One region of the Streptomyces sp. NPDC088766 genome, then DNA from elsewhere that is predicted to be linked to it. Evidence: riboswitches for the same ligand, from Rfam matches in the RefSeq annotation. Region 1 holds a riboswitch; each other region holds the start of a gene.

Region 1 (7,418 bases):
CCTCACCGATGGTCTCCGCGCCGGCGAAGCCGCCGCCGATGAAGACGAAGGTGAGCGCCTTGCGGCGGATCTCCTCGTCGGTGGTGGAGTCGGCCTTGTCGAGCTGCTCGAGGACGTGGTTGCGCAGGCCGATGGCCTCCTCGATGCCCTTCATGCCGATGCCCTGCTCGGCGAGGCCGGGGATCGGGAAGGTGCGGGAGACCGCGCCGAGGGCGATGACCAGGTAGTCGAAGGGCAGCTCGTACGCCTCGCCGACCAGCGGGGCGATCGTGGCGACCTTGCGGTCCTGATCGATGGTGGTGACCCGGCCGGTGAGGACCTCCGCCTTGGGCAGCACGCGTCGCAGCGGGACGACGACGTGGCGCGGGGAGATGTTGCCGGCGGCGGTTTCGGGGAGGAAGGGCTGGTAGGTCATGTACGACCGGGGGTCGACGACCGTGACGGTCGCCTCGCCGTAGCGCATCTTCTTCTGGATACGCCGAGCTGCGTACAGGCCTACGTACCCACCGCCTACTACGAGGATCCTGGGACGCTCCGTGGTGCTCATGCCATCGAGTATCCACCCGCCTCAGGGGGGTGGCTCGTGCGCCCCTTCACAAGCTTCCTCGGGGTGTGTGCTATCCTCCGCCGCCCACGTGATCCATGTCATGGTGCGCGACGGGAACCCGTGTGCACCCGGTGCCGTTGTCAATGCCGCGTGAGCTGCCTCTCCGGGCTTCGGGGTGCCGGGTGAGGCCTTTGAAACACGTCTCGCGCGACCCTCGCGAAACGTCCGCGGCTTCCGCTTTTGAACATGTTCACCCGACTGTCGAGCGCCCGGAAGGGCCAAGCGGCCCCCCTTGGTCCTCCGGGAGGGCCGTTTTCCTTGTGAAGAACTTCACGAAGTTTTCCGGGGGCGTGTCGCCGAGGGGCGTCTCCCGGCCGTTCCCCGCCCCTCGAACGCGCTCAAACGTTCTCCCACCTGCTCAGCAGAGGGATTACGCCACCGACCAGGCGATGCCGTCGAGGATGTCGTGCTCGCTCACCACGACCTCCTCGGCGCCGGTCCGCTCCATGATCGACAGCAGCACCAGGGCACCCGCGGCGATGACGTCGACCCGGCCCGGATGCATCGAGGGGACCGCCGCCCGCTCGGCGTGGGTCGAGCGCAGCAGCCACTCGGTGATCTCACGGACCCGTTCCCGGGAGACCCGGGAGTGGTGGATGGCCCGCGAGTCGTACTCCGGCAGTTCCTGCGCGATCGCCGAGATCGTCGTGACGGAGCCGGCCAGGCCCACCAGGGTGTGCGCCTCGCGCAGCGGGACCGTGCGCTCGGCGAGGTCCAGGGCCGCCTCGATGTCGGCGCGCATCGCCGTGACCTGCTCCTCGGTGGGCGGGTCGGTGACCGCCCCGGCCACGACCAGGTGCCGTTCGGTCATCCGCACGCAGCCGACGTCCACGGAGCGTGCGGCGCGCACCCGGTCGTCCCCGACGACGAACTCGGTCGAGCCGCCGCCGATGTCCACGACGAGGTACGGCTTCGTCAGGTCGTCACGGCCCGTCAGTTCCCTGGTGGCGCCGGTGAAGGAGAACTCCGCCTCCTGCTCGCCGGAGATCACCTCGGGCTCGACGCCCAGGATGTCCAGCACCCCGCGCACGAACTCGTCCCGGTTCTCCGCGTCGCGCGAGGCGGAGGTGGCCACGAAACGCAGCCGCTCGGCTCCCTGCTCCTTGACGACCGCCGCGTACTCCCGGCACGCGGCGAAGGTCCGCTCCAGCGCCTCGGGCGCGAGCCGCCCGGTCCGGTCGACCCCCTGCCCGAGCCGCACGATCGTCATACGGCGGTCCAGTTCGACCAGTTCACCCGTCTCGGGGTGAGCGTCGGCGACGAGCAGACGGATGGAGTTCGTACCGCAGTCGACGGCGGCGACGCGAGTCATCGGGCGTCCCCCTCGACCGGCTCGAAGGCGGAGCGGGCCGTCCCGTCCTGCGGCGTGTCCACCTGCCGGCCCTCACCGGACGGCGGCTGGGGCGGCGTCACGCAGGTTCCCCTGCTCCACCACTGCGGCAGCATGCCGAGCGCCTCGTCCCCGAGCGGATTGACTCCCGGCCCGGCGGCCAGGGAGTGCGCGACCAGCACGTGCAGGCACTTCACCCGGTCCGGCATGCCGCCCGCGCTGGGGAAGTTCTTCAGCTCCTCGATCTCGTCCCGCCGCCGCACGTAGTCCTCGTGCGCCGCCCGGTAGGCCGCCGCCAGCTCCGGATCGGTCCGGAGCCGTTCCGTCATCTCCTTCATCACGCCGTTCGCCTCGAGCGTGCCGATGGCGGAGTTCGCCTTCGGGCACGTCAGGTAGTACAGCGTGGGGAAGGGGGTGCCGTCGGGGAGGCGGGGGGCCGTCTCCACCACGTCCGGCCGGCCGCACGGGCAGCGGTGGGCGATGGCGCGCAGTCCGCGCGGCGGTCGTCCGAGCTGCTGCTGGAAGGCCTCGACGTCGGCGTCGGTGGGCTCGGTGCGGGGAGTGGTGGGCGGTGGGGTTTCCATGCCTGTACGGAAGTCTCTCTAGTCGGTTCATCGGCCGGCGGCGGCGTCGGACTTGTCGACGGCGTCCCAGACGTTCGAGTACCAGGGGCGGTCGGCGGCCCCCTGATCGGCACGGGACTGCTCGGCGGCGTCGGGGTCGACGACGATGTAACCCGTCTCCCCCGGCATCACGTAGTGCAGCCGCAGCCGGATCTGCTGTTCGGCGTAGGCGTCGTCCTGCCAGCGTGCCTTGAGGTCGCGCAGCTGTGCCACCCGCTCGCGGGCCTGCTCCTTCTCGCGGTGGAGGTCGGCGATCTCGGCGCGCTGGGAGACGTACTGCCGCATCGGGTAGGCCAGGGCCACGATCAGTGTGCACAGGACCAGGGCGAGGAGGGCCGCGCGGCCGGTCAGGCGCGAGCGGCGGGCCTGGCGCTTGGTCTGGGACCGGTAGACCCGGGCCGCGGTCTGCTCGCCGAGCAGCTTGATCCTGGTCGTGGTGGAGAAACGGTCCCGGTCCTTCACGGCCATGTCGTCCCCGCCTCCCGTCTCACACGTGCGTACGTCCCCGGACACGGTACGGGACCGGTACGGGGACGTACGTACGACTGGCTCGGGATGAGCCCTCAACGGCTCAGCCGGGCCGGTTCAACCCTGTGCTGTACGGCTTGCTCCAGCCCTTGCCGTGCTCAGCGGTCCGCGGAGCGGAACCGCGGGAAGGCACTGCGGCCGGCGTACACCGCGGCGTCGTCGAGGATCTCCTCGATGCGCAGCAGCTGGTTGTACTTGGCGACGCGGTCCGAGCGGGCCGGCGCGCCGGTCTTGATCTGGCCGCAGTTCACCGCGACGGCGAGGTCGGCGATGGTGACGTCCTCGGTCTCGCCGGAGCGGTGGGACATCATGCACTTGAAGCCGTTGCGCTGGGCCATCTCGACGGCGTCCAGCGTCTCGGTCAGCGAGCCGATCTGGTTGACCTTGACCAGGAGGGCGTTCGCGGAGCCCTCCTCGATGCCGCGGGCCAGGCGCTCCGGGTTGGTGACGAAGAGGTCGTCGCCGACGATCTGGACCTTGTCGCCCAGCTTGTCGGTGATGACCTTCCAGCCGGCCCAGTCGTCCTCGTACAGCGGGTCCTCGATGGAGACCAGCGGGTACGCGGAGACCAGCTCCTCGTAGTACTCGGTCATCTCGGCGGCCGAGCGGGACTTGCCCTCGAACTCGTAGGCGCCGTCCTTGTAGAACTCGGACGCGGCGACGTCGAGCGCGAGCGCGATCTGCTCGCCGGGGACGTAACCCGCCTGCTTGATGGCCTCGATGATGAGGTCGAGCGCGGCGCGGTTGGACTCCAGGTTCGGGGCGAAGCCGCCCTCGTCGCCCAGGCCGGTGGACAGGCCCTTGGTCTTCAGCACCTTCTTGAGGGTGTGGTAGACCTCGGCGCCCCAGCGCAGGGCCTCGGAGAAGGACTCCGCACCGATCGGGGCGATCATGAACTCCTGGATGTCCACGTTGGAGTCGGCGTGCGAGCCGCCGTTCAGGATGTTCATCATCGGAACGGGCAGCAGGTGCGCGTTCGGGCCGCCCAGGTAGCGGAAGAGCGGGAGGTCGCTGGCCTCGGAGGCGGCGTGGGCGACGGCGAGGGAGACGCCGAGGATGGCGTTGGCGCCGAGGGAGCCCTTGTTGTCGGTGGCGTCCAGGTCGAACATGGCCTGGTCGATCAGGCGCTGCTCGGTGGCGTCGTAGCCGACCAGCTCGGGGCCGATCTGCTCGATGACGGCCAGGACGGCCTTCTCGACACCCTTGCCCTGGTAGCGGTTCGGGTCACCGTCGCGAAGCTCGATGGCCTCGAAGGCGCCGGTGGAGGCGCCGGAGGGGACGGCGGCACGACCCGTGCTGCCGTCGTCGAGGCCGACCTCGACCTCGACCGTGGGGTTGCCTCGGGAGTCCAGGATTTCCCGGGCTACGACGACGTCGATGGACGGCACGAGCATCTCCTTCTTGGGATGTGACGCTGGTTGTGCGGGGCACGAGCGGGCCGTGTGGAGCCCTTGCTGAGCCTTGCGACTAGAGCCTAACCGCCCCGGGGCGCCGGTCGGCCGACCGACCGTCCCGTGGACAGGGAGACGGTACCCATTGTTTCAGCCCGGAACAAAGGGGGTGGCCAACAGAAGGTGGCGAGCGGGAGAAGAAAACCCCGCCCGGGTGCGTACGGGGGAACACGCACCGGGGCGGGGGGTCCGTGGGGACGGGGGCTCCCTCACGAGGCCTTCAGCGTGACGGCCTCGGCCGTGAGGGGGCTGTGGTCCGGCCGAGGGCCGGATGTCACTTCAGGTGCAGCTGCTGACCCGGGTAGATGAGGTCGGCGTCCTGGACGATGTCCTTGTTCAGCTCGAACAGCTCGGCCCAGCCGCCCTTGACGCCCCGCGCCTCGGCGATGGAGCTGAGGGTGTCGCCCGTGACGACCTTGTACTCGCCGTCGCCCTTCTTGACCTTCTTGCCGGTCGGGGTGGTGACGGTCTTCTGGGACTTGGCGGCCGGGCGCTCGGCGGAGCGGGAGGCGCTCTGCTTCTCGGTGGAGCGGGTGGTGGTCTCCGAGGAGCCGCCGGCCGAGGAGCCGCCGGCGGACGAGCCGGTGGAGGCCGAGCCGGTGGAGGCCGAGCCGCCGTTGTACGCGGCGCCGGACAGGCCCACGCCGCAGACCGGCCAGGCACCCTTGCCCTGGCCCGCGAGGACCTTCTCGGCGATCTGGATCTGCTGGGACTTCGAGGCCTTGTCGGCGGTGGAGGCGTACTGCGTGCCGCCGTACGCGGCCCAGGTGGAGGCGGAGAACTGCAGGCCGCCGTAGTAGCCGTTGCCGGTGTTGATGGACCAGTTGCCGCCGGACTCGCACTGGGCGACCGCGTCCCACTCGGAGGCGGTGGCGGCGGAGGCGTTGCCGGCCGCCATCAGCGGGGCGGCGATGGCGACACCGGTGACGCCGGCGAGCGCGGCGGCGCGGGTGGCCCTGGACGGACGGCGGTGCTTGCCCTTGGCGGAAAACAGCATGGTGGATCCCCTCACCGACGCCTGCGAGGTGAGCTGTCGGGTTCGGGCCGTGTGAGTTGCCCGGCCACTCCCGCCCGGGAGCGCTGCTCCCCGGAAGGCGTGGCTTCACCCCGAGCCGTTCCGGTCGACCGACCGGTACGGCACTTACCTTGGGTCCCCCGCTCCTGCCTACGGCGCTTGACGCGACGACTGTTCCCGGGCTGCCACTGGCAGGATTCGGCGTTGCGACAGCCGGGGCTCGGGTTGCCGAGCGGTCACGACCGTAGACACGCCCTCGGCGGAATTTCAAAGACGATCACGGCTTCTGAGACTCATCCCACACTTTCACCAAACCGGACATTCGGCGCGAAGCGTGACGTGAACTCCCGCTGTTTTTCCCGTTTTTCCGCCTTATTCCACCGCTGTGTCGAGCGTCTGACCGGGAGCGATGTTGTTCGGGTCGGCGCCGATGGCGTCCTTGTTCTCCGCGTAGAGCGCGCGCCATCCGCCTTCGAGGCCAAGGGAGTCGGCGATGGAGACGAGGGAGTCGCCGTCGCGCACGACATAGGTGCCCACCGCGCCGCCGGAGGCGCCCGCGGCGTGCCGGCCGGAGGAGGCGGTGGCGGTGCCGTCCGGCACGGCCTCGTCGGCGGAGGTGCCGCGGTGGCGGCCGGAGGCGAGGGAGCCGGTGTCGACGAGGCTCCAAGAGCCCGCCTCCTGGACCGACTTGTCCGAGTCGTCCACTTCAGGGGTGGCCGTGGGTGAGCTGTCACCCGTCCGCGAGGTGCCCGCGTCCACGTCCGCCGACGCATCGGACTCCGAGGAACTGTCCGGCTTTCCGGAGGAAGAGGACGAAGCGGACGGGGAGGTCTCGTCCGTGGCATCCGTGGAGGATTCGGTCGACGGGGAGGCCGACGCCGCCTTGCCGCCCGAGGAGCCGGAGGAGCCTGAGGAACCCGAGGAGTTCGAGGAGTTCGAGGAGCCGGACGACCCCTTGGACAGGTCGGACAAGCCGGACGACACGGAGGAACCGGACAAGTCGTCCGCCACCCCGGTGTCCAGGTTGCCCGCCCCGTTCTCCTTGCTGAGCCCGGACGTCAGCCCGCAGGTGCCCCAGGCGCTGACGCCCTGGTCGGCGAGGACCTTCTGCGCGACGGATATCTGCTGGTTGCGGCTGGCCAGGTCGGGGCGCTCGGCGAAGTCGAGTCCGCCGTACGCCTCCCAGTCCTCCTGACTCAGCGCCAGGCCGCCGTACTCGCCGTTGCCCTGGTCGGCACTCCAGGAGCCGCCGGACTCGCACTCCGCCACCGTGTCCCACACCGTGCCGTCGGCAGCGCTCGCACCGGTGGCGCCGAGCAGTGGGATGGCGATCGCGGAGCCGGTCACGCCGGCCGCGACGAGGAGGGCCGGAGCCTGACGGGGGCGCCGGTGTCGACCGTTCCCGGAGAGCATGCGGGGGCCTTTCTCGAGACAGCAGTGCTTGCACGGGCCGCGAAACGGGGGCGCCGCGCTGACAGGTGAACGTATCGGCAGACGATCACTTGTCACAAGTTAATGCCGCGCAGATCACGTGAAGATCACAGAGTTGAGGAACGGTCACTTCTGCTTCGCCGTCCGTGCACATAACGGATGGTCAGCGGACGGCTGCGGGGGGTTCACCGGGAACGGCCGGGCCGAACCGCACGGGCAGGGTGCGCAGTCCGCGCATGATGAGGCCGCCGCGCCACCTCAGGTCGGCCGGATCGGCGTCCAGTCGCAGATCGGGCAGCCGGGTCAGCAGGGTGGCCAGCGCGGTCTGTCCCTCCAGGCGGGCGAGGGGTGCGCCCAGGCAGTAGTGGATGCCGTGGCCGTAACCCAGGTGCTGGTTGTCGCGGCGGGACAGGTCCAGGACGTCCGGGTCGGC
Region 2 (7,418 bases), on a different contig from region 1:
GGCCGCTGCCGGGACCGGGGTCGCCGTACGCGTGCGTGGGGCGGTGCTCGTCGCGGCGGACAGGGCCTCCGCGAGGCCGCCCAGTTCCACGTGCACCACGAGCACCGGCTTGGCGGGACCGGCGGCCGCGGCCGAGCGCAGCGCCTGCGCCAGTTCCGCGTCGTCGGGGGACGCCTCGCCGATGGCGGGGATCGCGGTCACCACGACCGCGTCGCACGTCTCGTCGGCCAGAGCGTGCGCCAGCGCGGTGTGGAACTCCTCCGCCGACGCCTGTGTGGTGAGGTCCAGCGGCGGCTGCGGGCGCAGGCCCTCGGAGAGGCACGCGTCGTACGTGAGCAGCCCCAGGGACTCCGAGTTGCCGAGGATGGCCACGCGCGGGCCCCGTGGCAGCGGCTGGCGTGCCAGCAGCAGGCCCGCGTCGACCAGTTCGGTGATGGTGTCGACGCGGATCACCCCGGCCTGGCGGAGCAGGGCGGAGACCGTGGCGCGGGGCAGCCGCGTGGCCCGTACGGCGTGGCCCTGGGGGGCCGAGCCTGCGCCCTGGACCACCACCAGCGGCTTGGCCGCGGCCGTGCGCCGCGCGAGCCGGGTGAACTTGCGCGGGTTGCCGATGGACTCCAGGTACATGAGAGCGACGTCGGTGTCGGGATCGTCGTACCAGTACTGGAGGACGTCGTTGCCGGACACGTCCGCGCGGTTGCCGGAGGAGACGAACGTCGACACGCCGGTGATCCCGGTGACGCCTCCGCCGCGCCGGTGCAGCCGGGAGAGCAGGGCCACGCCGATGGCGCCGGACTGGGCGAACAGACCGATCCGGCCGGGGCGCGGCATCTGCGGGGCCAGTGACGCGTTCAGCCGTACCTGCGGGGAGGTATTGATGATCCCGAAGGCGTTGGGACCGATGATCCGCATCCCGTACGCGCGCGCGTGCCGGACCAGTTCGCGCTGGCGCTCCAGCCCGTCGGGGCCGCTCTCGGCGTACCCGGCGGCCAGGACGACGAGTCCCTGCACGCCGTGCGCGCCGCACTCGGCGACGACTTCGGGCACGTGGTCGGCCGGTACGGCCACGACCGCGAGGTCGACGTGCCCGTCGATGTCGCGGACCGAGCGGTGGGCGGGCACGCCGTCGAGTTCCTCGATGTCCTCGGGGAAGGCCTTGTTCACGGCGTACAGGTCGCCGGTGAAGCCGGCCTCCCGGAGGTTGCCGAGGACGCTGCGGCCGACGCCGCCGGGGGTGCGGCCGGTGCCGATGACGGCGACCGAGCCGGGCACCAGCAACCGCCGTACGGAGCGGGCCTCGGCGCGCTGTTCCCGCGCGCGCTGCACCGCGAGGGAGCGCTCGGTGGGTTCGAGGCCGAACTCCAGGTGCACGACGCCGTCCTCGAAGCTGCGCTTCTGGGTGTAGCCGGCGTCCGTGAACACCTTGATCATCTTGGTGTTGGCCGGGAGCACCTCGGCGGCGAACCGCCGGATGCCGCGCTCGCGCGCGACGGCCGCGATGTGCTCGAGGAGGGCGGAGGCGACGCCGCGGCCCTGGTGGGCGTCCTGCACGAGGAAGGCGACCTCGGCCTCGTCGGCCGGCGCCGAGGCGGCCGCCCCGTCGGCACCAATGCGGTCGTAGCGTACGGTGGCGATGAACTCGCCGCCGACCGTGGCCGCGAGTCCCACCCGGTCCACAAAGTCGTGGTGCGTGAAGCGGTGGACGTCCTTGGCGGACAGGCGCGGGTAGGGCGCGAAGAAGCGGTAGTACTTCGACTCGTCCGACACCTGCTCGTAGAAGCTGACCAGGCGCTCGGCGTCATCGACGGTGATGGGGCGGATGCGCGCGGTGCCGCCGTCGCGCAGCACCACGTCGGCTTCCCAGTGGGCGGGGTACTCGTGGCGGTCCGACGCGCTCTGCATGGGGCCCAGAGTACGGCTCGCGTACGACAACGGCGCGAGGCAGTCTGTGGAGGACGGATGTCGGATCGAGGCCGCGATCCGACGACCACGCCGGGAGGGGGCCGCACGGCCCTCTCCCCCACGCTTCACGTGTGGAACACTGGTCTAGACAACCTGAACACCGAAGGGCAGCATCACATGGCTGAGCGCCGCGTCAACGTCGGCTGGGCCGAGGGCCTTCACGCCCGCCCCGCTTCCATCTTCGTCCGGGCCGCCACGGCCGCAGGCATCCCGGTGACGATCGCCAAGGCCGACGGCAACCCCGTCAACGCGGCCTCCATGCTGGCCGTTCTCGGCCTGGGCGCCCAGGGCGGCGAGGAGATCGTCCTCGCCTCCGAGGCCGAGGGTGCGGACGCAGCCCTCGACCGCCTGGCCAAGCTGGTCGCCGAGGGTCTCGAGGAGCTTCCCGAGACCGTCTGAGCCGGCTGCCACACGCAGCAGGCAGGAGCCGCGCCGCCCGGTCCGGGCGGCGCGGCTCCGCTGCTTCCGGAGCCGGGCGGGCCCGGCGAAAATCTCCGGCCGCGCGTCACGGATATTCCGCGGGCCCGCGGAGGGCACGCGAAGAACATACGACGGGCACGCGAAGGGCGCACCACCGTAAATGCGGAGGCACGCCGGAAAAAGGCAGCGGAAATACCTCTCCGCCGAATTACCTTCTTTGTATACGGCCCTCGTGTTAATGCCGGAGGCCGGACATGTTGACGACGTGTTGCGAAGTCCTCACACGGTCCTGGCGGTCACCGCCCGGAAAGCGCAGCCGGTGCGCGGAGGTCGCGCGCTCGGCGTGCAGCGCCGTCACCGCCCGCGCGCGTTCTCCGTCGCCGCGTGCCACCGCGTCCACGATCGCGCCGTGTTCCGCCCAGGACTCCACCGGGGTGGCCGACGCGTCCACCGTGTACATCCAGGAGATCTTGTGGCGCAGCTGGGTGAGCGTCGAGGTGAGGGTGTGACTGCCGGAGGCCTGTGCGAGGGTCTCGTGGAACCAGCCCCCCAGGGAGCGCAGATCCTCGCTGTTGCCGCGCCTGGCGCGCTCCTGGCCCAGCCGGACGAGGCCGCGCAGCACCTTGAGGTGGGCCTCGGTGCGCCGCTGGGCGGCGCGGGCGGCGCCGAGCGGCTCCAGGAGCATGCGCATGTCCAGCAGGTCGGCGGCCTCCTGCTCGGTCGGTTCGGCGACGCACGCGCCCGCGTGCCGCCGCGTCACGACGAATCCCTCCGCCTCCAGCGTGCGCAGCGCTTCCCGGACGGGGACGCGCGAGACGCCGTAGCGGCGCGCGAGGAGTTCCTCGGTGAGGCGGCTGCCGCGCTCGTAGACACCCGCGACGATGTCGTCCCGGATGGCCGTGCACACCGAGTGTGCCGGAATACGCATGACCGACCTCCGCCTTAATCCCCGTGAAACGTCGACGATTGACGTGTGTTCCGTGACTCTATTGCAATCAGCGGGAATTTCCGATGGCGGGCCGGAATCCAGGGATATTTTTTGGACAGTAAGGTCCCGGAAACGACGAAAGCCCCGGCCGTGCGGGCCGGGGCCGTACGATCTGTCGCCGTACGTCGTCAGATGTTCACGCCGTGCTTGCGGAGGTAGGCGACCGGATCGATGTCCGAGCCGTACTCCACGCCGGTGCGGGCCTCGAAGTGCAGATGCGGGCCGGTGACGTTGCCGGTGGCGCCGGACAGGGCGATGCGCTGCCCCGGGGCCACCTTCTGGCCCACCGAGACGCTGATGGACGACAGGTGGCCGTACTGGGTGTACGTGCCGTCGTTCATCCGGATCACGACCTGGTTGCCGTAGGCGCCGCCCCAGCCGGCCTCGACGACGGTGCCGAGGCCCACCGCGTGCACGGGGGTGCCGCTGGCGGCGTGGAAGTCGATGCCGGTGTGGCTGCCGGAGGACCACAGCGAGCCGCCGGACCGGTAGCCGGTGGAGACGTAGGAGCCGCTGATCGGTGAGACGAAGGTGCTCAGGCGCTCGCGCTCGGCCGCGCGGGCGGCGCGGACCCGGGCCTCGCGCTCCGCCTCGACCTTCGCCGCGGCCTGGGCGGCGGCCTCCTTGCGCGCGGCTTCCGCCACGGCGGCCTGCTTCTGCGCGGCGGCCTGGTCGTCGATCCGCTCGGCGACCGTGTCACCGATGGTGACGACCGGAATGAGGCCGGTCTGCTCGACGGCCTTCTCCGCGGCGAGGGCGGGGCCGGAGGCGACGGTGCCAATGACGCCGGTGGTGGTGAGCGCCGCGATGCCCGCGGCGCGGGCGGTGGTGCGCTTCATCCTGCTGGGACGACGGTGCTTCCCGGTGGCGCAAGTGGACGCCATGAAGTTGAGCGGTCCTTTCCTTCCCTCTCGCCTACCGGGTTAGCTGACGGGTTCGGAGCAGGAAGGTCTCCTACGGACCCCCTCGCGGCTCGCGCGGGCGTCCGATTCACCCCAGGGACTGTCTGGTTGGGTCCCCGGCTCCCCTGGCTCGCGCCGTGCGGGGACTCGGCGATGACTGTCCGGTGCCGCGGACGCGGCGCACTGCCTGACGAACAGCCCGGTTGAAACTAGACGCGACGGCCGTCGATCCCCAAACGGAACGCGGCTTTTGTAGCGCATGCCACAGGGCAGACAGGCAGCCTTTCCCTCAATTCGGGCATCAGGGAGCCCTGGTGACACATCAGTCCACCAGGGCTCCTGCGCGCGGCCTCACGGCCGCCGGTCCGCGTTCCTACTCCGCGGAGACGACCTTCACCTCACCGATACCGAGGGCCTCGACCGGCGCCTTGATCGCCGCCGCGTCGCCGACGAGGACCGTCACCAGGCGGTCCACCGGGAAGGCGCTCACGACCGCTGCCGTGGCCTCCACGGTGCCGGTCGCGGCGAGCTGCTGGTACAGCGTGGCCTGGTAGTCGTCCGGCAGGTGCTGCTCGACCTGGTCGGCCAGCGTGCCCGCCACGGCGGCGGCCGTCTCGTACTTCAGGGGCGCCACTCCGACGAGGTTCTGCACGGCGACGTCCCGCTCGGCGTCGGTCAGCCCGCCCTCGGCGAGGGTGCGCAGCACCTTCCACAGGTCCTCCAGCGCGGGACCGGTGTTGGGGGTGTCGACCGAGCCGCTGATGGCGAGCATCGCGGCGCCCGAGCCGTCCGGCGCGGACCTGAGGACCTGGCCGAAGGCACGCACGCCGTAGGTGTATCCCTTCTCCTCGCGCAGGACGCGGTCCAGCCGGGAGGTGAGGGTGCCGCCCAGGCAGTACGTGCCGAGCACCTGCGCGGGCCACACGCGCGCGTGCCGGTCGGCGCCGACGCGGCCGATCAGCAGCTGCGTCTGGACGGCGCCAGGGCGGTCCACGATGACGACCCGTCCGGTGTCGTCGGCGGTCACCGGCGGCACCGGACGCGGCTGGGCCGCGGAACCGGTCCAGGCTCCCAGGGTGTCGCCCAGGAGCGCGTCGAGGTCGACTCCGGTGAGATCGCCGACGACCACGGCGGTGGCCGTGGCGGGGCGGACGTGCTTCTCGTAGAAGGCGCGTACGGCGGCGGAGTCGATCTTCTCGACGGTCTCCGCGGTGCCCTGGCGCGGGCGCGACATGCGCGCGGTCGCCGGGAACAGCTCCTTGGAGAGCTCCTTGGCGGCGCGCCGGGAGGGGTTGGCCAGCTCGTGCGGGATCTCGTCCAGGCGGTTGCGGACGAGGCGCTCGACCTCGCTGTCGGCGAACGCGGGCGCCCGCAGGGCGTCGGCCACGAGGCCGAGGGCCTTGGCCAGGCGGGAGGCCGGGACCTCCAGGCTGAGGCGGACGCCGGGGTGGTCGGCGTGCGCGTCGAGGGTGGCGCCGCAGCGCTCCAGCTCGGCGGCGAACTCCTCGGCGGAGTGCTTGTCGGTGCCCTCGGAGAAGGCCCGCGCCATGATCGTGGCGACGCCGTCGAGGCCGGCCGGTTCGGCGTCCAGGGGCGCGTCGAGGACGACCTCGACGGCGACGACCTGCTGTCCGGGGCGGTGGCAGTGCAGGACGGTCAGGCCGTTGTCGAGCGTCCCGCGCTCAGGAGCGGGGAACGCCCAGGGCCTGGCCTCGCCCGCACGGGGCTGGGGGTGGAAGTCCATCGCGGCGAGCTCGGTCACTGGGCCGCCTCCTCGTTCTCGTCCTCGTCGGCGGTGTTCTCGGCGGGCTCGGTGGGCTCGTAGACCAGTACGGCGCGGTTGTCCGGGCGCAGGCGGGCCTGGGCGATCTCCCGGACCTCCTCCGCGGTGATGTCCAGCACGCGCCGGACGGCGGTCAGGGCGAGCTGCGGGTCGCCGAACAGCACCGCGTACCGGCACAGTTCGTCGGCGCGGCCGGCGACCGTGCCGAGACGGTCCAGCCACTCGCGCTCCAACTGGGCCTGGGCGCGCTCCATCTCCTCGTCGGTGGGGCCCTCCTCGGCGAACCGGGCGAGCTCCTCGTCGATGGCCGTCTCGATGACGGGCACCTCGACGTCGCCGGACGTCTTGACGTCCAGCCAGCCCAGGGAGGGCGCGCCGGCCAGGCGCAGCAGGCCGAAGCCGGCGGCCACGGCCGTACGGTCGCGGCGGACCAGGCGGTTGTAGAGGCGGGAGGACTCGCCGCCGCCGAGCACGGTGAGCGCCAGGTCGACCGCGTCGCACGCGCGTGTGCCGTCCTGCGGCAGACGGTAGGCGGCCATCAGGGCGCGGGCCGGGACCTCCTCCTCGACGACCTCGCGCAGCTGCTCGCCGATGATGTCGGGCAGGGAGCCGTCACGGGGCCGGGGCTTGCCGTCGTGGGCGGGGATGGAGCCGAAGTACTTCTCGATCCAGGCGAGCGTCTGCTCCGGGTCGATGTCGCCGACGACCGACAGCACGGCGTTGTTGGGCGCGTAGTACGTGCGGAAGAACGCGCGCGCGTCCTCCAGGGTCGCCGCGTCCAGGTCGGCCATCGAGCCGATCGGCGTGTGGTGGTAGGGATGGCCCTCGGGGTAGGCGAGGGCGGTCAGCTTCTCGAACGCCGTGCCGTAGGGGACGTTGTCGTAGCGCTGGCGGCGCTCGTTCTTGACGACGTCGCGCTGGTTCTCCATGGACTCGTCGTCCAGCGCGGCCAGCAGCGAGCCCATGCGGTCCGCCTCCAGCCAGAGGGCGAGCTCCAGCTGGTGCGTGGGCATGGTCTCGAAGTAGTTGGTGCGCTCGAAACTGGTCGTGCCGTTGAGCGAGCCGCCCGCGCCCTGGACCAGCTCGAAGTGACCGTTGCCCTTGACCTGCGCGGAGCCCTGGAACATCAGGTGCTCGAAGAGGTGAGCAAGGCCGGTGCGGCCCTTGACTTCGTGGCGCGAGCCCACGTCGTACCAGAGGCACACCGCCGCGACGGGGGTCAGGTGATCCTCGGAGAGCACCACGCGCAGGCCGTTGGCCAGGCGGTGCTCGGTCGCTGTCAGGCCCCCGGAGCCTGCCTGGGCTGTGGCCGTGTGACCCATGGGCATGTACGTCCTTCCGATCGCGGGCGCGGTCGTCGAAA
Region 3 (7,418 bases), on a different contig from region 1:
GCGTAGACCTCACCGACCCCCGTGACACTTCCCGGAAGACCTCGGGAGTCCGGGCAGGACCCCGAGGAGACTCTCAGGGACCGGCAGGGGTCCCGAGGAGGCTCTCAGGGGCACCCGGCGGGAGTCCGGGTCGCCGGGGAGCATCTCCGGCGGCGTCTCAGGGGTTGATCCCCTTGTCCCGGAGCCAGGCGGCCGGGTCGATGCCGGTGCTGCTGCCGCCGGGGTGGACCTCCAGGTGGAGGTGGGCCCCGGTGACGTTGCCCGTGGCGCCGACGCGGCCGATGACGTCGCCGGTGGCGACCTTCTGGCCGACGCTGACGCCGATGGAGGACTGGTGGGCGTACCAGATCTCGGTGCCGTCCTCGAGGGTGAGCACGGTCTTGTACCCGTACGACCCGTCCCAGCCGGCGGAGGTGATGGTGCCGCTGTGCACGGCCTTGATGAGCGTGCCGGTGGGGGCGGCGAAGTCGAGGCCGGTGTGGTACCCGGAGGACCAGTAGGCGCCGGCCTGACCGAAGGTCGAGGTGATCGTGTACGAGGAGGTCGGCAGCGCGTACTGCTTGGCCAGTTCGGCGAGGCGCTCGGCCTCCGCCTTCTTGGCGGCTTCCTCGGCGGCCTTCTTCTTGGCGGCCTCGGCCTTGGCCGCGGCCTCCTTCTCGGCCTTGGCTGCGGCCTCGGCGGCTGCCTTGGCCGCGGCGGCCTCGGCGGCCTCCTGCGCCTTGGTCTCGACCTGGGTCTGCTGCGACTCGGCCTGCGCCATGATCCGGTTGCGCAGCGCCTCTCCGGCGTCGGCACCGCTGTCGGCGCTGTCGGCGGCGACGGCCTCGGTACCGAAGGCGCCGAAGGTGCTGAGAGCGGGCGCCGTCTCCTCGGGGGTGTCGTCGTCCGAGATGAGGGAACCCACCGAGGGGAGGTCGGGCATGGAGATGGAGACGGGCGACTTGCCGGTGTTGGCGCTGGCCATGCCCGCGCCGCCGACGGCGGCTATGACGCCGACGCCGAGAACGGTGGAGCTGCGGGCGAGTCCGCCGCGCTGCTTGGCGACGCGGTGCTTGCCGCGCACCGGACGAATGGAGTCCGCGGTGGGGTTCCATTCCTCCCAGGGGCCCTCGTCGGTGCGGTAGGTGCCGTAGCCGAAGGTCTGCTGGCCGGGCACGGCGGGGGCTTCTGGGGCAGGCCGGTTGGACGCCACGCGGGCGTACTCCTTTCCTTCCGTCGCCTACCGGGTTAGCTGACGGGTTCGGAGCGGGAAGGTCTCCTACGCGCGTATACCGGCCGTGACTGTACGGCGGCTTCCGCGTGATTCACCCCAAGTTGGTGGTTCCCCGGTTCCCTTGCGGGATTCGGCGCGTGCGCACGGAGCCGCCTCTTGTGACGGCTGGGACGACCGCGCTGCGTTATCGAACGTTAATAGACGCGGGGGCGGGATTCCAAGCCGTTCGGCTTGATCAACAACATTCATGGCCTGGACTTTCAGCCCAGGAGCGGTGAAAAACGGGCGAGTTGACCGGCCGCCCGAACGGTTCAGGGGTCACCGGGTTTTTGACGGTGTCTCAGATGTTGTGCGCAGGGCTCCGACGCGTTGACCGTACGTGACGGGAAGGGTCGCCCTGACGCACCGAGGGCCGGAATCCCTTGATCGGGATTCCGGCCCTCGGCATTGAGTAGCGGGGACAGGATTTGAACCTGCGACCTCTGGGTTATGAGCCCAGCGAGCTACCGAGCTGCTCCACCCCGCGTCGGTGTGACACCAGTCTACGCCATGCGGGGGACGCCCAGAACCACGGTCGGACCCGGGGGACCGGTCAGGGGGTCCGGCGGAGCAGATGGCCGTTGGGCGCCTTCGCCCGCTCCTCGTACTCGGGAAGGACGACGACGTCCGCGCCCGCGGCGGCCAGCAGGCCGCTCCCGTCGGCGTCGGCGACGAAGGTGTCCGGCTCCCGCCAGGCCGTCACGACCCGGCGCACGCCCGCGTCGAGGATCAGACGGGCGCACGGGGCCGGCCGGGAGGAGCGCCGGGCGCAGGGTTCCAGGCTGCTGTAGACGGTCGCGCCGGCCAGCCGGGGGTCGGCGGGGTCGGTCTTGGCGAGGGCCGCCTCCTCGGCGTGGACGACGGGGTCGCCCGCCTCGCGGGAGTGGCCGCGCGCCAGCTCCGTACCGTCGGCCGCCACCACGACCGCGCCGACGCTGAACGCGGTCCGCGACGGCGGACAGGCGGCGGCCAGCCCGCAGGCGAGGGCCAGCCAGTGCCGGTCGGCTGCGGCGGGGAGCAGCCCGGTACCGGGTGCGGTGGGCTCGTACGACATGAGGACCACGTCCTCGATGCGCCGGGTCCCCGTCAGCCGCAGGCGCCCGCCCTGGTAGCCGCCGGGGCCGAACAGCCGGGGTGCGTGCGGGTCGCCCACGAACAGGGGGGCCAGGACGAGCTGGAGTTCGTCGGCGAGGCCCTCCTGGAGGAGCTGGGTGTGGATCGTGCCGCCGCCCTCGACCATGAGGCGCCGTACGCCCCGCACGTCGTGGAGGTGTTCCAGGAGCCGGCGCCAGTCGAGGCCGGGGCCCAGCGGGACGACGTCCGCCGCGAGGCCGAGGGCACGGGCGCGGTCCGCACCGGCGTCGGTCGTGAAGAGGACCTTCTCCCCGCCGGTGTGCCAGAACCGCGCCGCCGGGTCCAGCTCACCGGTCCCGCTGACCGTGATCTTGAGGGGGTACTCCGGCTTCCCGGCGGCCACCCGGGCGGCGCGGCGGGCGGGCGAGTTGACCAGCAGGCGCGGATTGTCGGCGCGGATCGTGCCGGCCCCGACCAGGATGGCGTCGACGGAGGCCCGCACCTCGTCGACCCGGTCGAAGTCGGCCGGGCCGGACAGCAGCAGCCGGTCGGGGCCGGTGTCGTCGAGGTAGCCGTCGAGCGAGACGGCGGCGGACAGCAGGACGTACGGGTACGGCATCGGCGCGGGTCTCTCCGGGATCGGGGTCGGTGAACGGACGGGGGCGGGGCGGGGACGGGGACCGGGCCCGGCGGCACGGCAGGGCTCGCCCCGCCGCCCGGCGGGCGACGGGCGGCGGGGCTCGGTGCGAGAGCCGCGGCACGGCACAGCTTGGTTCAAGTTTGAAACAAAACTACACTGGCCGCATGACGACCCGCTGGCTCTCCCCCGAGGAGCAGCGCGCCTGGCGCGCGTACATCGCCGGATACCTCCTCCTGGAGGACGCGATCGACCGGCAGCTCCAGCAGGAGGCCGGCATGCCCCACGCCTACTACTCCATCCTCGCCCACCTCTCCGAGGCGCCGGAGCGGCGGCTGCGCATGACCGACCTGGCGGAGCACCTGAAGGCCACCCGCAGCAGGCTGACGTACGCCGTGACGCGGCTCGAGAAGGACGGGCTGGTGCGGCGCGAGGACTGCCGGTCGGACAAGCGGGGAAGTGTCGCGGTCCTGACGGACGAGGGCATGGCGGTCCTGGAGAGCGCGGCGCCCGGCCACGTCGAGACCGTGCGCGGCCTGCTCTTCGACCGGCTCACGCCCGAACAGGTGGGGCAGCTGGAGGAGATCTTCACGCAGGTCGCGCGAGGTCTCCAGGGAGGCGGCGGCGAGGCCGCGCCCGAGGATCCGCCGTGGCGCCGGCGTTCCTCGCCCTGCTCCGGGACCTCGTGAGCCGACGGCTCCGTCCGTGAGCCACCACACCATCCCATTGCTTCAAATTTCAAGCATGAGGTAGGGTCACGAACCGTAGATCTGCTTCAAATCTGAAGCAGAAGACGTGTGCACCGCCCCCGGACCCGGAGAACCCGCATGCTCGACACCCCCGCCGCCACCCAGCGTGCCCGCGTCCGGGTACCGCTGCGCTTCCACGACGGCTACTCGGTGGACGCCGAACTCGTCACCTTCCACGGCCTCGCCGACGGCCAGGAGCACGTCGCCGTCGTCCTCGGCGATCCCGGCCCCGTCCCGCTCGTCCGGCTGCACTCCGAGTGCCTGACCGGCGACGTCCTCGGATCCGCCCGCTGCGACTGCGGCCCGCAGCTGCGCGAGGCGGTCGAGCGCATCGCCGACCGCGGCGGAATCCTGCTCTACCTGCGCCAGGAGGGCCGCGGCATCGGCCTCTACAACAAGCTCGACGCGTACGCCCTCCAGGACCAGGGCCTCGACACCTACGAGGCGAACGCCGCGCTCGGGCTGCCGGAGGACGCCCGCGACTACACCGCCGCCGCCCAGATGCTGCGCGCCCTTGGCGTCACGGAGCTGGACCTGCTGTCCAACAACCCCGACAAGGCCGAGCAGCTCCGCGGACGGGGCGTCGGCGTCCGCGACCGCGTGCCCACCGGCGTCTTCACCACCGAGCACAACGTGCGCTACCTGCGGGCCAAGGTCCTGACGACCCGGCACACGCTGCCCCTGGCCGAACTCACCGAACTCACCGAACTCACCGAACTCGCCGAACTCACGAGCCGGGACGCGCCCGGCTCTCTCCCGCCGGCCGGCTCGGGCCGAACGGCCCGTCCAGCGCCGCCCATTGGAGCAGCATGATGGTCTTCGCGTCGGCGATCCCGCCGGTGCGGACCAGGGCGAGCGCCTCGGTGAAGGGCAGTTCCACGACCGGCACCCGCCACCGCGGCCCGGGAGGGGCTCCCGGCGCGGATCGTCGTCGACACGGGCGGCGCGGGCGGACGGCTTCGGGCCGATCGGTCGCCCCGCGCGGGGACAGGCCCGGTGGTGCGGTCAGCCGCGCCACTCCACCAGGAGCAGCGTGGCGTCGTCCGTGGTGTGCCCGCCCCGCGCCCGCTTGAGGGTGTGCGACAGGGCACGCGCCACCGCGCGGACCCCGCGGCCGGTCCTCTCCAGCCCGTTCACCAGCCGGACCAGCTGGTTCTCTCCGAACTGCTCCCCGCCCGCCGTGTGCTCCTCGATCAGCCCGTCGGTGAAGCACAGGACGCGATCTCCACGCTCCAGACCCAGCTCATTGAGCTCCGGCTCCGCACCGCCCAGGCCCACCGGCAGGGTCGTCGGCCCGACCAGCCGGCGCGTGACACGGTGGTCGCGGACGAGTATCGGCGCGGGGTGGCCGGCGTTCACCCACTGCAGGTGGCCCGTCCTCGTGTCCAGCCGCATCATCTGCGCGGTGACGAAGTGGTCGGCGCCGAACTGCTTCGCCACGGCGTCGTCCATGAAGGCGTAGATCTCTCTCAGGCCGGTGTCGAGGCGGCGGGCGTGGCGGTAGGCGCCGATGGCCACGGTGGCCATGGTGGCGGCGCTGAGTCCGTGCCCCATCGCGTCGATCATGGCCAGGTGGAGGACGTCGCCGTTGAGCGCGTAGTCGAAGCTGTCCCCCGCGACGTCGTACGCGGGTTCCAGCACCCCGGCCACCGCCACCGTCGGCATGACCATGGCCAGGGGCGGCAGCAGCGACCACTGGATCTCGGCGGCCACGCTCATCGGCTGACGGCGTCGGGTACGGAAGAACAGGTCGGAATATCCGTGCTTGGTCACCAGCAGATCGGCCACCAGCGCGGAGAGCCGGCGCAGCATGCGGCGGTCCTCTTCGTCGACCCGGTCCAGCGTCACGGCCATGACGCCCACCTGGTCGCCGCCGTCCAGCAGCGGCAGGTGGACCCGTACGCCGTCGTCCTCGGGCAGTTCCACGGGCAGCGCGTCGAGGAAGCACCGGCCCGCGGCGGAATCGTCGATCGTCTGAGGGTCCCCGTCCGCGAGGCCCTTGCCGGGCAGGGGTACGAGCAGCAGCTGGCCGTAGTCCTGCAGCAGGACCTGCGGACGGCGGCCCCCCAGCCGCTCCATCGTGTCGGCGACCAGTGGGCCGATGAGGTGGGGAGGAAGCTCGTGCGCGCGATCGAGCACCATCCCCAGAAGCGCTTCCCCGAAGCTCTCCGAGCGGTCCGCACGCGGTCCGGCCGTCATCCGCTCACCCGACGTGATCCGCTCGGATCCGGGCGGCGGCCGTGGTGCACGGAAGAGGTGCCTGTCGCATCACTCCATCATGGGCCGTTCCGCCCCCCGGCGCTCTCCTGGCCGAAGCCGTCCTCGCCGTGTTCCAGGACGCGCTGGGCCGACCGCGTGTTCCAGGGACCGGCGGCGGCCGCCGGCAGCCGGCCGGCTGTTCCCGCCGGCTCGTCGGGCGGGACGACCAGCGGCTCCAGGCGCCCCGCGGTGCCGCACTCCGGGGTGGCGGCATGCCGCTCCGTCCGGCGGGCCGTGGCCGGCCTCCGGCGTGGGGCTCAGCCACGCGTGCGGCATCCGGTACGTGTGCACGTCGTCCGGTGGCGTGCCTTCGGCGGGCGGTGTGCGGGAGTCCCCCGTCGCGACGCCGTCAGGGAGACGTCCAGGCCCTTGGAGTCGCAGGATCCGACGGTGGCGAGATCGACGTCGACGGCGGTCACGCCGTCGCGCAGGCCCTGCTCCGGCGCGGCCCGCAGCAGGGGAGCCGTGGCCGGCCCGATCGCACCGGCGAGCGTGACGAGGGCCCGCTCCCCGGTCACGCCGGTGGATGTCCGGCCGCTGCACGACCGTCACGCCGACCCTCGGCAGCAGAGCACGACGACCGGAAGGGACCCCGAAGTCTCCGTGACCGCGGCGGACGTGACGCCGACCCGTCTGCGCACCGTCCGCTCGGGCGGCCCGGGGTTCGTCTCTCGCCGAGGACGACCCGACAGGGCGGTCGGAGTGCGTGCTGCCCTCGGTACTTTCACCGTACGCCGCCGGCCACCGGAAAAGTGGCGCCGGGCAGACCCTCCCGAGCCGGGCGCACCGCCTGCCGAAGGTTCGTGGAGACATCCCCGGCAGACGGGCCACTCAGTGGGGCACCTCGCCCACCGCTCCCCGCCGGTCATCCACCGGGCCCGCGCCCCACCACGTTCCGCGAGCCACGGACACGTCCGCTCACGCGTCGCTCGCGCATGGGCCCCACAACGAGACAGCGCCCGAGCCGACCGAAGCCGACCCGGACGCTGCACAGCAGGTCAGAGGGGACGAACCCTCCCCCGCGCCGGTAGGCCCTGTGGGACTCGAACCCACAACCAATGGATTAAAAGTCCACTGCTCTGCCAATTGAGCTAAGGGCCCAGGCGATGTTGCCTCCCCGAGCATAGCCGGACGTGGCCGTGTCGCCGATCGGGTATCGGGACACGGCCGCGCCGGGCGGCGAAGACCGGTCACGGATCGACCGGCTCCGCCGTCGCCCCCGCCGCCTCGCGGGGAACCGCCCGACCGCCGGTGGGGCTGAGGAACCAGTGCCGCGCCGAGGCGAACCACCACACGGCCGCGAAGCCGAGGACGACCAGGACGGCCACCGGGGCGTAGTTGAAGGTCTCCGAGGTCACCGGGGAGACCTGGGGGAGCATGAACAGGACGGTGATGACGCCCACCCAGACGACGGAGATCACGCCGATCGTCCGGGACCACCGGCCCA
Region 4 (7,418 bases), on a different contig from region 1:
CGACGGCGTCGAGATGCGCCGCGAACTCCTTCGGGGTGACGGTGAACTCCGCGATCCAGACAGGCGGTTCCTCCATCACGGCGTGGTACAGGAAAACCGGGATGGCCTCGCCGCCCGCCCCCGTCACCGCGACCTCCCGGCCATCCCGGCCATCCCGGCCATCCCGGCCATCCCGGCCACCTCGGACGCCGGCACCGCGCGCAGCGCACGCCGGGCGCGGAGATAGCCGAACGGCCCGTACACCATTCCCTTCCGCTGCAACCGGGACAACCGGCGTGGCCACGGATGACCACGGCCGTCGTGCCCGCCCGGAACACCCGGAACACCCGAAGCACCAGGCACGCCCTCCGTGCCTCGGGTGTCCGTGCCTCGGGCGTCCGTGTTCCGGGCCGCCGTCAGCGTGCGGGCGTGCGCGAGGCCGCGGGGGAGCCGGGCGAGGAACGCCGGAAGCAGTGCGGGCCGGTTGACCAGGAGCGCGGTGAGGTAGGCGGTCAGCCCGGCCCCGTAGCCGTACGCTTGCGTCTCCAGGTCCTGCCAGGTCTCGCGGTGGTGGTGCCAGACCAGGGCCTGCGGGGTGTAGTGCAGGCGGTGTCCCTGGGCGAGCACGCGGACGAAGCCGTAGAGGTCGTCGCCGCCGCGCGCGAGCGTCCCCGCCCCCGTCGCGGGGTCGAAGCCGCCGACCGCACGCAGCACGCCGGTCCGGAACGCCATGTTGGCGCCGGACCCGAACCGGCCCGCCGTGAACGGGAACAGCGGCTCGTCGGCGGGCGGTTCGACGGGGTCGTACGTCCGTGGCGTGAAGCCCTTCGCGAAGCCGCCGTGGCTCTCCAGCAGTACCTGGGCGGGGGTGCACAGCCGGGCCGGCAGGATCAGCCCGGTGGCGCAGCCGAGGCCGGGGTCGGCCGCGAAGGGCGCGGTGAGTTCGGTCAGCCAGCGCGGGTCGGCCACCACGTCGTCGTCGGTGAAGGCGACCACGTCGCCGCGCGCGGCCGCGAGGCCGGTGTTGTGGGCGACGGCGAGACCGGGAACGGGCTCGGTCACGTACCGCACGCGCTCGGCGTACTTGCGTCCGACCAGGTCGCGGGCCGCGTCCGTCACCGGGGCGTTGTCGACGACGACGATCTCGAAGTCGGGGTGGTCCTGGGAGAGCATCGAGTCGAGCGCGTGGGCGAGCCGGTCGGCGCGCTCGCGGGTGGCGATGACGACGGTGGTGAACGGGACGGTGCTTCCCGTGGCGGCCGGTGCCGGTGCCGGTCCGCTGTCCGGGTGCCGCCGGGCGAGTTCGGTGAGGACCGCTCTCGGGTCGGCGCCCTCGGGCACCCGCCCGAGCAGTGCGGCGACCGGCCGACCGCCCCTGCGGACCAGGAGGAACACCTCACCGTGTGTCACGGGCGGGCTGCCCGGACCGGGTCTCAGCACACCGCCGCCGCCGTCCGGTCCCGGTCCCGGCTCCGGCTCCGGTCCTGGTTCCAGTTCCAGTTCGGCGACCTGCACCGGTTCGATGGCGAGGTACCTCTGGATCTCCCGCCGTACACGTGTCGCGTGGGACACGAATCCTCCCCCTCCACTCCCATGGCCCGTCGGAACCCGTCGGAAACTGCTGGAATTCGCCGGAACCCGTCGGATGCGTCAGGAACGCCTCAGGGCCGGCGCAGCCGCCCGACACCCCTCAGCGCCCGTGCCGTCGTCGCCGCGAGCCGCGGCCGGTTGCGCACGAAGTGGTGTGCCCGGCGCGAGGGTTCCCGGCTGAGCCAGTGGAGCACGGCGCCCGCCCCCGGACGCGTCCACGCACCTTCGTAGACCGGCAGTTCGCCCGTCTTCAGCGAGTCCTTGTACTCGGCGGCCCCCCGGCCCAGGTCGAGCAGGCCGATGCCCTCGTCGGCGGCCGCCTCGGCCATCCGCAGGTGCAGCACCAGACCGGGCGAGTACTTCGCGAACTCCGGATCGTAGGCGGGGAACCAGCAGGCCAGCACGGTCGTCGAGCGCAGCCCGAAATGCGCGGCGACCGGCTGCCCGCCGGCGTAGAGGACGGACAGGGTGCCGGAGCAGTCCGGGCCGCGCGTCTCCCGGGCGAGCAGGTGCACGAGCCGGGTGATCCACTCCTGCGCGAACCGGTCCCGGCGGCCGGTCCTGCGGTACTGCGCGGACTTCCACGCCATCAGCGTGCGCAGCGCGGCCGGGTCCCGCTCGTCGAACACGAACCGCAGGTCACCGACCTGGCGGCCGAGCCGGCGCTCCTTGGCGAGCGTCGTCTTGAGGAACTTCGGGGACTGTGCGCGCAGGACGGACTCGTAGGTTTCGTACCCCTTCTCCACGTCGATGACGTAGGAGGTGTACTCGGCCGCCGCGTGCGGGACGAACAGCTCCTGCTCCGCCTCCAGGTTGTCGAAGGCGAAGCTCGACAGGGAGCAGGCCCGCAGGAGTTCGTCCGCGTCCAGTCCGAGCCCCGGGCCGAGTACGGCTCCCTGGGAGTCCGAGACACCGTGGGCGAGGGCCTGGCCCCGGCCGAACCGGCCCCGCTCGTGGGGCAGGAAGCCGGCCGGCTCGCGCCCCTCGTACACCACCGCCACGCGCGTGCGGGGCCGTACGCGGCCCACGGCCTCGGTGAACTCCGGTTCCATGAACGGGTTGCGCGGAGCCGTCGACGCGGCGCGCAGCGCGCGCCACCGCTCCCGTTCCCCCTCGCCGAGATCCTCCGGATTCAGCACACGAATACGTCCGCCGCTCAACCTGACCCCCCGATCAAGTCCCCCCTGGACTGTCTGGACGGTACCGCTCCAGGTACCGGGGCGGTAGGTAGCGGACCATGTTGTTGCCAACCGGTGCATAGGCCTTCAACGTCCCTGTACCCGGCGTTGCGGCGGAAAGCCGTTTCCCGCATGAACGGTGCCGAACGGGACGGGGCGGCGCCGGACCCCGGACGGAGCGGGCCTGGACGCCGGACGGAGCGGGCCGGAGCGGGATGGCCCGGGGGTCGGACGCGGGAAGCCCCGGGGCCCGGACGGCAAGGGAGCGGGCGCCGGACCGGAAGTGAGTCGGAGCCCCCTGCGGTCCGTATTCTCTGATCATGGCCGCACCCACCGCACCCGCCGCGCGCTGCGCGTACTCCCTCGTCGCCACCGACCTGGACGGAACGCTCCTGCGCGGCGACGACACCTTCTCCGACCGGTCGCTCGACGCGCTCGCGAGGGTGGCGGCCGCAGGCGCCCGCCACCTCGTGGTGACCGGCCGGCCGGCCCCCCGCGTACGGCCGCTGCTGGACGTCCTGCGCGGACGGGGGCTCGCGGTGTGCGGACAGGGCGCGCAGTTGTACGACGCCGGAGCGGACCGTCTGCTGTGGTCGGTCGCCCTGGACCGGGAGCTGGCCGAGACGGCGCTCGGCAAGATCGAGGCCGAGGTGGGCGAGGTGTACGCGGCGGTCGACCAGGACGGCGTCGACGGGCTCACGCTCATCGAACCGGGCTATCTGATGCCGCACCCGACGCTGCCGGCCCTGCGCGTCGGAGCGCGCGACGACCTGTGGTGCGAGCCGATCAGCAAGGTTCTGCTGCGCCATCCCACCCTGTCCGACGACGAGTTGGCGGCGACGGCCCGTTCGGTGGTCGGCTCGCTGGCCACCGTCACGATGTCCGGGCCGGGCACGGTGGAGCTCCAGCCGTGCGGCGTCACCAAGGCGACCGGACTGGCCCTGGCGGCCGAGCACCTCGGGCTGCGGCCGCAGGACACGATCGCCTTCGGCGACATGCCCAACGACCTCCCGATGTTCGACTGGGCGGCGCACGGCGTGGCGATGGCCAACGCCCATCCGGAACTCAAGGCGGTGGCCGACGAGGTGACGACGTCGAACGAGGACGACGGCGTGGCCGTCGTCCTCGAAAGACTGTTTCCCTAGTCCGGCGGGGCCCTGTCACCGGGGCCTTCGTTTCCCTCCCCCCCCGGTGGGCCGGCGGGAGCGGCCGTCAGTAGGCGCCGAAGACGTTGTCGATCGAGCCGTACCGGTGGGCCGCGTAGTTGCAGGCGGCGGTGATGTTGGCGACCGGGTCGTACGGGTCGAAGGCGGTGCCGTCCACGTGGTACGCGGCGAAGGTCGGGTCGATGACCTGGAGCAGGCCCTTGGACGGGATGCCCGCGGCCGCGTTGGAGTCCCACAGGTTGATGGCGTTCGGGTTGCCGGAGGACTCGCGCATGACGTTGCGGTAGATGCCGTCATAGGTGCCCGGAATGCCCTTTTCGGCCATGATCGCGAGGGACTCGCGGATCCAGCCGTCGAGGTTGTTGGTGTACCCGGCCGTGGTGGTGGCGGCCGTGGTGGCCGACGTCGTGGTGGCCGCGGAGGCGCTGGTCGAGCCGATGAGCGGGAGGGCCAGCGCGGCGGCGCCGGTGGCGGCGACGGCGAGGGTGCGGGCGAGGCGGGTGCGGCGGTGCTGAACGGCGGCAGGCATGGCGAAAGGTTCCTCTCCGGCGCCTGCGAGGTGAGCTGTCGGGTTCGGACTGGAAAGTGCCCGGCCGGCCGCCGCAGGGGTGCGGCGACGCGACTTCACCCCGAGCCGGCCCGGCACGTGCGTGACGTACGGTCCGGCGACTTACCTGGGTCCCCCGCTCCTGCCGTGCGTGAGTGTCGGTCGATGGGTGCCGGGCGGCGGCAGGATTAGGCGTCTGCCCGACAGGCCGGGAACGTATGCGAGAGCGCATGTCCGGAACAAGTGCCGGATTCACAGATGACACCTATTGACCTTGATCAGTGGCTTATGCCTGCTTGATCCTTTGCGTTCGCCGGGCGTCAACTCACCGACGGGCAAAGCGGAATCACAACTTCCGCAATGGGTCGGCCGTATGTGCGCGCAGTGAGCCAACTCACCAGCGTCCACAAGAGGGGTAAAACGGTCATTGAGCGCCAAGTCCCTTTTAAAGGGGCGTGCGTGGGGTGAGCCTTCGCCGGATCTCGTGGAACGCCGCCTTGCCGCTGCCGCCGTGTGCGGGCGCGTGCCGGAGCCGGGCAGGTCCTCGCGGTCGCCGTCGCCGTGCGCGTCCACGTGTACGGCGGTGTACGCGTACGGCGGTGTGGCCGTGGCTCGCGCGCCGGGGCGGCGCTGCCGGTCGCGTGCCGCGGTGCGGTCGCGGAGCCGGACCGGGGTGTGCTCCAGGAGCGGCCGGCGCGGGCTCGTCCGTCGGTGGGCGCCACGCGCGGGCGTACGGGAGGGTTCCGTCGGGCAGACGGATGCGGAGGTCCTCGTGGCGGTCTCATGGCGGGAGGGCGAGCGGATGCGCAGCTGCGTGGCCCCGTGGGGCCGGCGGGGAGGATGTGTCCGACGGCTGCGGCCGGGAGGGCCCGGGAGGGTCCGGGAGGGTGACGGGGGCGGCCGGGCGGGACCGCCGGTCCGTTCCGCCGCCCGCCCAGGCCGCCCGTACCGGCTGATCGGCGACACACCGGGCATGATCCGGCGCCCTCCGGCCGCTCGGGGCGCGCCTCCCGGTCGGGCGAAGTTCGAGACGGGGGGACGTGGGGCCTGTCGGTGATCGAAACGTGACCGGATACGCTGACTTGAGTGAGGGCAGCGACCTATCGACAAACCGCGTAATCGCCAGAAGACACCAGCAGACAGGAGACCCCTCGTGACCGTCGTCGGGCCGTTCGGGCTGAGCGTGCGGGACCAGGCTCTGGAAGCCGATGTCCAGGCAGGATTGACGGCTGTCGAGGAAGGCTTGCTCGAGGCCACCAAGAGCGAGGTCCCGTTCATCACGGAAGCCGCGCAGCACCTCGTCCGGGCGGGCGGGAAGCGGTTCAGGCCGCTGCTCGTGATGCTCGCCGCACAGTTCGGCGACCCGTACGCGCCCGGTATCGTGCCCTCCGCCGTGGTGGTGGAGCTGACCCACCTGGCCACGCTGTACCACGACGACGTGATGGACGAGGCCGAGGTGCGGCGCGGTGTCCCCAGCGCGAACACCCGCTGGGGGAACTCGGTCGCCGTCCTCACCGGCGACTTCCTGTTCGCCCGTGCCTCGCACATCCTCGCCGACCTCGGGCCCGAGGCGGTGCGGGTGCAGGCGGAGGCGTTCGAGCGGCTCGTCACCGGACAGATCCTGGAGACGGCCGGGCCGACCGACGGCCGGGACCCCGTCGACCACTACCTCGACGTGCTCGGCGGCAAGACCGGGTCGCTGGTCGCGGTGGCGTGCCGGTTCGGCGCGATGATGGCCGGCGCCGACGAGACGGTCGTGCACGTGCTCACCCAGTACGGCGAGCGGCTGGGCGTCGCCTTCCAGCTCGCCGACGACGTGCTCGACATCGCGTCGGACTCGCACGAGTCGGGCAAGACGCCGGGGACGGACCTGCGGGAGGGCATCCCCACGCTGCCGGTGCTGCGGCTGCGCGAGCGGGCCGCCCGGCTGGCCCTGCCCGAGGACATCGGGCTGTGCGAGCTGCTCGACTCCGACCTGAGCGACGACGCCCGGCTCGCCGAGGCGCTCACCGCGCTGCGCGGCCACCCCGCGCTGGAGCAGGCCCGGCGGGACACCGTGCGGTACGCCGAGGAGGCCCGGGCGGCGCTGGTGCCGTTGCGGGAGTGCGACGCGAAGGTGGCGCTGATGGAGCTGTGCGACGCGGTGGTCCACCGGGCGGGATGAGACGCGGTGGTCCACCGGGAGGGTGACGCGTACGGGGCCGGCCCCGCCCACCCCACCCCGGTCTCCGCCCCGCCCGTCCCTGTCCCCGCCCCGTCCCTGTCCCCGCCCCGTCCCGGTCGCCGTCCCACCCCGGTCTCCGCCCCGCCTCACCGGGGCTCCACCCCTCACCCCACCCTGACACCCCGGCCCCCGCGTCATACCCCAGGCGTACGTCGACTTGGGTCCTCGGGCTGACGTAAGCGAGTGGCTGATTTGGTCAGATGGGAGCTACGGAAATCACCACTCCTCACCGATTCGGGTGAGAATGGCGGCTCGGGTGGGGGACGCTGACCCGCGCGACGACCGGCCGCCGCCGACGACGGAGGTAAGGCACACATGGCACCGTACGCATCCGACGACAGCACGCACGCCGGGGAGGCCGACGATCTGCGGGTCGGACGGCGCAGGGCGGTGCGGTACATCGTTCCGGTCACCGTGGTGGGTGTCGCGGCGGCGACGATCGGGCTGGTCCCGGCGCTCGCCGACTCGGGGGACCCCGACCTGCCGAAGATCACCGCACAGCAGCTCATCGAGAAGATCGCCGCGTCGGACGTACAGCAGCTGTCCGGCACGGTGAAGATCACCACCGACCTCGGCCTGCCCGACCTGGGCGGCCTGGAGAGCGGGCTGCTCTCCGGAGCCACCGGGGGCGACGACGGCGGGTCCTCCGCCGACCCCTCCACCAGGCTCACCGAACTCGCCTCCGGCACGCACACCCTGCGCGTCGCCGCCGACGGCCCGGACCGGCAGAAGCT

What was found. Region 1 has a riboswitch for cyclic di-AMP ahead of ACIP5W_RS28530 (transglycosylase family protein). Riboswitches for the same ligand answer to the same signal wherever they lie in the genome.
Region 2: another riboswitch for cyclic di-AMP. It lies ahead of ACIP5W_RS23235 (M23 family metallopeptidase); the one in region 1 lies ahead of ACIP5W_RS28530 (transglycosylase family protein).
Region 3: another riboswitch for cyclic di-AMP. It lies ahead of ACIP5W_RS05235 (M23 family metallopeptidase); the one in region 1 lies ahead of ACIP5W_RS28530 (transglycosylase family protein).
Region 4: another riboswitch for cyclic di-AMP. It lies ahead of ACIP5W_RS20650 (transglycosylase SLT domain-containing protein); the one in region 1 lies ahead of ACIP5W_RS28530 (transglycosylase family protein).

Annotation. Positions count from the first base shown of each region.
Region 1 is NZ_JBIVKQ010000025.1:40,718-48,135, reverse strand. It holds gene ACIP5W_RS28555 (NAD(P)/FAD-dependent oxidoreductase) at 1-547, opposite strand, end outside; gene ACIP5W_RS28550 (exopolyphosphatase) at 978-1,919, opposite strand; gene ACIP5W_RS28545 (DUF501 domain-containing protein) at 1,916-2,521, opposite strand; gene ACIP5W_RS28540 (septum formation initiator family protein) at 2,549-3,028, opposite strand; gene eno (phosphopyruvate hydratase) at 3,187-4,482, opposite strand; gene ACIP5W_RS28530 (transglycosylase family protein) at 4,814-5,536, opposite strand; cyclic di-AMP (ydaO/yuaA leader) riboswitch at 5,540-5,722, opposite strand; gene ACIP5W_RS28525 (transglycosylase family protein) at 5,927-6,967, opposite strand; gene ACIP5W_RS28520 (cytochrome P450) at 7,149-7,418, opposite strand, start outside.
Region 2 is NZ_JBIVKQ010000017.1:49,312-56,729, forward strand. It holds gene ACIP5W_RS23220 (GNAT family N-acetyltransferase) at 1-1,902, opposite strand, end outside; gene ACIP5W_RS23225 (HPr family phosphocarrier protein) at 2,080-2,361, shown strand; gene ACIP5W_RS23230 (GntR family transcriptional regulator) at 2,618-3,310, opposite strand; gene ACIP5W_RS23235 (M23 family metallopeptidase) at 3,499-4,254, opposite strand; cyclic di-AMP (ydaO/yuaA leader) riboswitch at 4,268-4,435, opposite strand; gene ACIP5W_RS23240 (M16 family metallopeptidase) at 4,646-6,034, opposite strand; gene ACIP5W_RS23245 (M16 family metallopeptidase) at 6,031-7,383, opposite strand.
Region 3 is NZ_JBIVKQ010000003.1:4,288-11,705, forward strand. It holds gene ACIP5W_RS05235 (M23 family metallopeptidase) at 158-1,192, opposite strand; cyclic di-AMP (ydaO/yuaA leader) riboswitch at 1,200-1,359, opposite strand; tRNA gene ACIP5W_RS05240 (tRNA-Met) at 1,666-1,739, opposite strand; gene ACIP5W_RS05245 (dihydrofolate reductase family protein) at 1,806-2,945, opposite strand; gene ACIP5W_RS05250 (MarR family winged helix-turn-helix transcriptional regulator) at 3,131-3,652, shown strand; partial or broken gene ribA (GTP cyclohydrolase II) at 3,791-4,414, shown strand; gene ACIP5W_RS05260 (PP2C family protein-serine/threonine phosphatase) at 4,718-5,911, opposite strand; gene ACIP5W_RS05265 (hypothetical protein) at 6,229-6,489, opposite strand; tRNA gene ACIP5W_RS05270 (tRNA-Lys) at 7,000-7,072, opposite strand; gene ACIP5W_RS05275 (amino acid permease) at 7,162-7,418, opposite strand, start outside.
Region 4 is NZ_JBIVKQ010000014.1:77,460-84,877, reverse strand. It holds gene ACIP5W_RS20670 (polysaccharide deacetylase family protein) at 1-76, opposite strand, end outside; gene ACIP5W_RS20665 (glycosyltransferase) at 124-1,551, opposite strand; gene ACIP5W_RS20660 (GNAT family N-acetyltransferase) at 1,641-2,714, opposite strand; gene ACIP5W_RS20655 (HAD family hydrolase) at 3,068-3,892, shown strand; gene ACIP5W_RS20650 (transglycosylase SLT domain-containing protein) at 3,960-4,442, opposite strand; cyclic di-AMP (ydaO/yuaA leader) riboswitch at 4,448-4,628, opposite strand; gene ACIP5W_RS20645 (polyprenyl synthetase family protein) at 5,614-6,624, shown strand; gene ACIP5W_RS20640 (outer membrane lipoprotein carrier protein LolA) at 7,000-7,418, shown strand, end outside.